Regions from separate parts of the Oceanobacillus caeni genome, predicted to be linked through region 1. Evidence: riboswitches for the same ligand, from Rfam matches in the RefSeq annotation. Region 1 holds a riboswitch; each other region holds the start of a gene.
The links. Region 1 has a riboswitch for S-adenosylmethionine ahead of ACFQ18_RS00365 (methionine ABC transporter ATP-binding protein). Riboswitches for the same ligand answer to the same signal wherever they lie in the genome.

Region 1 (2,204 bases):
AGTAGTGAATATAGGGAGGTTGCAACAACACCCGAACATATCCTTGCAACTACACTAGTTGGTAAACATTTCTCAGTTAACCCTTTATTCTTAATAAAAGAATTTTAAATGATTATTCGTTCAATTTAATCGGTATAGGGTGGTTTCATTGCAAGAAATAACAGAACAAGCATTAAATGAAGAAAGATATCTATTATATATATACACCCCTTTTTGCGGAACATGTAGTGTAGCAAGAACGATGTTAGAAAAAATCGAATCTGTTCATAAAGAAACCATTTTTTATGAAATGAATGCATCGTATTTTCCAGAATTTATGTATGACAACAAGATTGAAAGTGTTCCATGTTTACTTATTAAAGAAGAAAATCAAATAAAAGAAAAAATCTATGCTTTTAGGTCCACAGGAAATATTTATCGTTATTTAATTCAGTATAAGCCAGAGTTATTTGGAAATAACTGAAGTGAAATCGACAAAAGCAGGTTTATTTTTGATCGGTAGGACAGAAAATACTCTCCTATCTGTCTGAGTTAACTAAGGCATTCTCTTAAAAAGCTTGACGACATGCCAAGTTTCCTAAGGGGATATGTAACTTTGCTTCGTTATTTGACAAACCTAAGGGCATAGTGCTATCATGGTTTTAATATTATACTAGTAAGCTATCAATCTCTTATCAAGAGCGGTGGAGGGACAAGGCCTGAAGAAACCGCGGCAACCTTCAAACAATGTTGTTTGAAAAAGGTGCTAATTCCTGCAAAGCATATTGCTTTGAAAGATGAGAGAATGGAATGACATAGTAAGCGTCTTTCTGTTCTCATGTTCAGAAAGACGTTTTTTATTTTAGTATACATTTGTATCGATTATTGCAAGTATTTCCAATGCTAGATGTCGTATACTAAAAGAGATTCTAGTTGAATGAAGGAGGATTCGTTTTGATTTCAATTAAAGGGTTACGTAAGGTTTATACATCAGACAATAAGAAATTAACAGCGGTAGATGATTTAACCCTTGATATAAAGAATGGTGAGATTTTTGGTGTCATAGGCTACAGTGGTGCTGGAAAAAGTACATTCGTACGACTACTAAACCGCCTGGAGGAACCAACTGAAGGAAATGTTATTATTGATAAACAAGAAATCACCTCATTAACTAAGAATGAGTTGCGCTCCGCACGAAAGGAAATTGGGATGATTTTCCAACACTTCAATTTGTTATGGTCCCGTACGGTTGAAGATAATATCTCTTTTCCACTTGAAATTGCAGGGGTTGCCAAAGAAAAAAGAGTAAAAAGAGTCCAAGAATTAATTGACTTAGTAGGGTTATCTGGTAGAGAAAAAGCATACCCTTCTCAATTAAGTGGAGGTCAAAAGCAACGTGTTGGGATAGCACGTGCATTAGCAAACAATCCGAAAGTATTGCTTTGTGATGAGGCAACTTCGGCACTAGATCCAGAAACAACCAATGCTATTTTAGATTTATTAGTCGACATTAACCAGAAGCTTGGTCTCACAGTCATTTTGATTACTCATGAAATGAATGTGATTCGTAAAATTTGTAATAGGGTTGCCGTAATGGAAAAAGGGAAAATCGTGGAGCAAGGTGATGTCCTTGATGTTTTCTCTCATCCAAAACAACCTGTGACGAAAAAATTCGTAGCTCAGTTAATGGAGCCGGGTTCTGAAGATGAAACAGAAGATATTGAGAATCTGTTACATAATGTAAACCATGACGGTGTTCTATTACGTTTGCGTTTTATCGGAGAGTCAACAAATCAGACTTTAATAAGTCAATTAGCGAAGAAATTCCCAATTGACATTAATATTTTGCAAGGTAAAATTACGCAGACACAAACAGGTGGATTTGGAACATTAATTACGCAATTTATAGGTAATGAAAAAGATATTAGTAATGCGATTGAATTCATTCACCATGAAACCTCAGTAGAAGTGGAGGTTATACGTAATGCTGACTAATATAAAGATGGAAGATATATGGACTGCAACTTATGAAACCTTTTATATGACTATTATCGCACTTATTGGTACAGCTATTATAGGTATTATCCTTGGTTTACTTTTATACTTAACATCTAAAGATGCAATTTGGGAAAATACAACTTTTAACGTTATCGTTGCGAGTATTGTCAATGTCTTTAGAGCTATTCCGTTTATCATATTAATACTATTACTTTTCCCATTTACGA
Region 2 (2,204 bases), on a different contig from region 1:
GGATGCATGTATTACAAGACTCCGTGTTTCTGTCCATGATATTCAATCGGTTGATAAGGATGGATTAAAAGATTTAGGCGCTGCTGGTGTCCTTGAAGTTGGTAATAATATTCAGGCTATCTTTGGTCCGCGTTCTGAGATTATTAAAGGACAAATGCAAGATATTATGTCTGGGAAAAAACCTCGTCCAGCAAAAGAGGTAAATCAAGAGTCAGAAATAACACAACAAATCGAGGAAGTTAATCCGGAAGCCTTACAAAATGAAATAGTGGATGAAGCCTTTATTTCTCCAATTAAAGGGGAGATTGTTCCGATCACAGAGGTTCCAGACCAAGTATTTGCCGGAAAAATGATGGGTGATGGATTTGCAATTAAGCCAGAGGAAGGATTGATTGTATCACCTGTTAATGGAACCATTCTTAATGCATTCCCTACCAAACATGCACTTGGGATTAAATCCGAGGGTGGAAGAGAAATTCTCATTCATGTCGGGCTTGATACCGTGAATCTTCATGGGGAAGGCTTTGAAATGTTAATAAAAGAGGGAGATGTGGTAAAAACTGGACAACCTCTATTAAAAGCGGATCTACAATATATTGGTGATCATGCGAAATCAACGATTACACCAATTGTATTCACAAACCTTAAAGACGGTGAAAAGGTTATTATCGAGAAACAAGGAAATGTTGAACGAGAAGAAGAAAACATTATAAAAATTGAAGGATAAATTGGGATGAACAGGATCCCATTCCCATTAACAAAGACGGTTTCTATAGAGTGTATTCTGTAGAAACCGTCTTTTCTTATATTTGTTGCAGGCTCCAATTAACCTGAAGCCATAAAATAAAAAAATAGTTTAAAAAGGTGATTGACATTTCAAAAAATACTAGGTAAACTAATAAATACAATTAAACCACTAGGATTAGTAACTTATATAGAGAGGTGGAGGGACTGGCCCAACGAAGCCTCGGCAACAGACTTACAATAGTACTGTGCCAATTCCAGCAAGTATTTAACTTGATAGATAAGAAGAGCAAAGTGAACCTTGTTGTTTCACCCCTTTTCTTCTTCAGAATTGGGTTTTTTAATGCTGATTGGGCTACCAAAGGCATTCAATGTTTAAGCTCTTCATTTAGGAAATCATGTAATAGAAGAAAACAGAAGTTTAAAGAGTATGCCATTTATCCACCTAAACGAGCAGCAAGACACCCACCTTAAACTTCCAGGGAACAAAGAAGGTAGTTGGGAGATCATGCACGTAAAGGTCCGATAAGTGCAACTAACTATCAGTGGAGGATGAAGGAAAACCGCACTAATGGAAGTCTTTTTTATTTCTCATGACATTTCTTGAAAAAGGGGGAAAACTAGTTTGGATAAGATTGATGATGTACAACTCAATCATATTTTAACTGCATTAAAAGAATTAGAATATGGATCAGTAGTCATTACAGTCCATGATGGAAAGATTACACAAATAGACACAACCGAGAAAAAACGTTTTTCCTTAACGAAAAATCGTTCTTAAGGTACTTGATGTTGTGAAGGGGCTATGGGGCAGCTGGGAAGAGTATATATAGGCACTTAGTAAACATTGAATTTATCTATGTTTACTAAGTGTTTTTTTGTTGTTAGGAAATTATAAAATTTGCTGCATGTGGATACTTATTCAGAATAGGCCACGTCCGGTTTCAGCGCTAAAGCCGTAGCTAGACTTCCTTCACCTCCGGACGTCGTTATACGGGCGCTTGCGCCTTTGTTCTTACTTCTAAAAATTATTTTAGGAGATATGAGGCACCGTGGCTTCGCGCTGCCTTAGAATACCATGTAGATTTTTGTAAAAACTTTAGTAAAGTTCCAAAAATATATTGCCAAACTTTGGTTAGATACTATAATATTGTTATCAGTATTACGATTTTTTTACAAAAATATTACAAGTTAGGGAGAAAGATATGTCGAAGAAAAAAATTTGGATTTGGGTGAGTATTGGTGTTGTAATACTTCTGCTTTCAGGGGGAACTGGTTTATTCTTGTTACAGCGTTCAGCAATTGCTGCTTTTGGTAATGAGGAGTTCGAGCCGTATGGGGAAAAAGTAGAACTTCTAATGGAAATGAACGAAGATATGTCTTTATATACTGCTTTTTCCGGTAAGGTAGAGGCAGAAAAGATGGAAAAGGTATTCCCTGATCCGGAGAAAGGTACGGTT
Region 3 (2,204 bases), on a different contig from region 1:
CATTTGGACTAGTATTAGTTTTAGATATTTTTGTTTAAACTACAATTAAACTAATATTCTATGAATAACATCAAAAACCTCGGTTATCTTTTCGTAACCGAGATTTTTATAGTTTATATGTACAAGTCTATTCTCCCCAAACATCTTTAGCAATTTGAACAACATGGCGTAGTTTATTCCATTGTTCTTCTTCTGTTAGGATGTTTCCTTCTTCCGTAGAGGCAAAACCACATTGTGGGCTAAGACAAAGTTGATTAATATCCACATATTTCGTTGCTTTTTCTATTCTACTTTTGATTTCATTTTCATCTTCGAGTTCAGGAGTCTTAGATGTGATTAGACCTAATACAACATGTTGATCTTTAATGAATCGTAATGGTGAAAAATCTCCAGATCGCTCATTATCATACTCTAAGAAAAAGGCATCTACATTAACACGGGAAAATAATTCTTTTGCTATTGGCTCATACCCGCCTTGATATAACCAGGAGGATTTAAAATTCCCACGACAAATATGAATCGTAATTGCCATATCCTCTGGTTTGTTGGCTACGGCTTCAACGGTAATATCAGCAAATTTCTTCACTAGTTCATCTGGATCGAATCCTTGTGCTTTTATCTTATCTCGGAAAGCATCACTGAATAGTGCACCCCAGCTTGTATCATCTAATTGTAAATAGCGACATCCCGCTTCATAAAAAGCCTGAATGGCATCTTGATATACGTTAACAATATCTTTAGCCGCATCATCGAGTGAAGGATAAGAAGGGTTACTTAAATAAGGCTCACTTCCAACAACACCTGAATAGAAAATCATATTAGGCCCGGGGATTGTAATTTTGCAACATGGTCACCGGCTATCCTATTCAAATACGCGAAATCCTCTAAAAATGGATGGTTTTTCGGGAATTTTAATTTCGAATCAACGGTATATGCTTCTGCTTTTTTCATCGCTCCATTAAATGCGCCTTGTATGTCTATTTCATAAACGCGAATCCCTTCAATGGCTCTTATGAAATCTAAGTGCCACCATCTTCTCCTAAACTCGCCATCCGTAACTGTCGTCAGACCTATTTCCTTTTGCTTTTCAACAATTTTAGCAATCTCCATATCTTCTATGGAACGTAATTCTTCCTTCGTTATTTGGCCTTCCTGATATTGTGCCCTTGCATCTTTAAGTGCTTGTGGACGCAAAAAGCTTCCTACATGGTCTGCTTTAAATGGCGCTTTAATAGTGGAATTAATCAATTTGTACAACCCCTCTAAAATGAATTTATTCTGTTTGTTTTGCTTTTTAGGGTATTAGAAAACTTGGCATCCGCCAAGCCTTTGGGCGGATGGCTTAGTTGCACTTATGCAGACGGGAAAGATTTTATACTTTCCTACCTGCCAAAAAAATCCCCTCTTAAATAAAGAAGAGATTCGTATCAGAGATAATTACTCTTCTTATCTTCAAGCCTCACGCTACTGGAATTAGCACAGTACAAAAATGTCTGTTGCTGAGATATCTTAGGGCCAGTCCCTCCATCTCTCTAAATAAGAAAATTATAAATTCAGTTATTATTATTAAATTACCTGTATATTCATTGAATGTCAATGGTCGGGGGGCGATTAAGTTTCTTTAATGGTCAAGAAAGTATGTCTTAAAAAAAGAGAGTAGTATAATAGACTCATAGACAGAGTGGAATATACCAATTATCCTAGATTGTTGGGTAAATAGAACTATAAGAGAATTACGTATCCAAGAGATGTGAAACTCTGGCTTTTGTAAATGAATCTAATTAAACAGCAGGAGAGTGAGTCTGATGAAAGCAGCAAGAATTTATGCTGAAAAAGACGTGCGAGTGGAAGATGTAGAGATTAAAGAAGTAGGCACAAAGGATGTTAAAGTAGAAGTTGCTTGGACAGGTATTTGCGGTTCTGATTTGCATGCATATTCACATTTCATTGGCATTCCTACAGAAGAACATCCATTAACCAAAAGACAAGCTCCACTTACATTGGGCCATGAATTTAGTGGGACAGTTACGGAGGTTGGAAGTGACGTAACATCTTTAAGCGTAGGCGATCGAGTTTGTATTGAACCGAATATTCGTTGCGGGGAATGTAAAGAATGTCGTGAAGGTAACTATCATCTATGCAGAAATAGTAATGCGGCATTTATTGGCCTTGCGGATGATGGCGGGTTTGCGGAATACTGTGTG

Region 2: it holds a riboswitch for S-adenosylmethionine, as region 1 does, so the genes downstream of both, ACFQ18_RS13950 (YezD family protein) here and ACFQ18_RS00365 (methionine ABC transporter ATP-binding protein) in region 1, are expected to answer to the same signal.
Region 3: it holds a riboswitch for S-adenosylmethionine, as region 1 does, so the genes downstream of both, ACFQ18_RS05840 (5-methyltetrahydropteroyltriglutamate--homocysteine S-methyltransferase) here and ACFQ18_RS00365 (methionine ABC transporter ATP-binding protein) in region 1, are expected to answer to the same signal.

What each region holds. Positions count from the first base shown of each region.
Region 1 covers NZ_JBHTKV010000001.1:70,795-72,998, reverse strand. Annotated here, with positions in the region: gene ACFQ18_RS00375 (toprim domain-containing protein) at 1-108, shown strand, start outside; gene ACFQ18_RS00370 (thioredoxin family protein) at 149-463, shown strand; SAM riboswitch class I at 669-783, shown strand; gene ACFQ18_RS00365 (methionine ABC transporter ATP-binding protein) at 934-1,974, shown strand; gene ACFQ18_RS00360 (methionine ABC transporter permease) at 1,964-2,204, shown strand, end outside.
Region 2 covers NZ_JBHTKV010000022.1:15,509-17,712, forward strand. Annotated here, with positions in the region: gene ptsG (glucose-specific PTS transporter subunit IIBC) at 1-727, shown strand, start outside; SAM riboswitch class I at 928-1,031, shown strand; gene ACFQ18_RS13950 (YezD family protein) at 1,379-1,525, shown strand; gene ACFQ18_RS13955 (efflux RND transporter periplasmic adaptor subunit) at 1,950-2,204, shown strand, end outside.
Region 3 covers NZ_JBHTKV010000005.1:99,518-101,721, reverse strand. Annotated here, with positions in the region: gene ACFQ18_RS05845 (GntT/GntP/DsdX family permease) at 1-38, shown strand, start outside; partial or broken gene ACFQ18_RS05840 (5-methyltetrahydropteroyltriglutamate--homocysteine S-methyltransferase) at 128-1,248, opposite strand; SAM riboswitch class I at 1,444-1,543, opposite strand; gene ACFQ18_RS05835 (2,3-butanediol dehydrogenase) at 1,806-2,204, shown strand, end outside.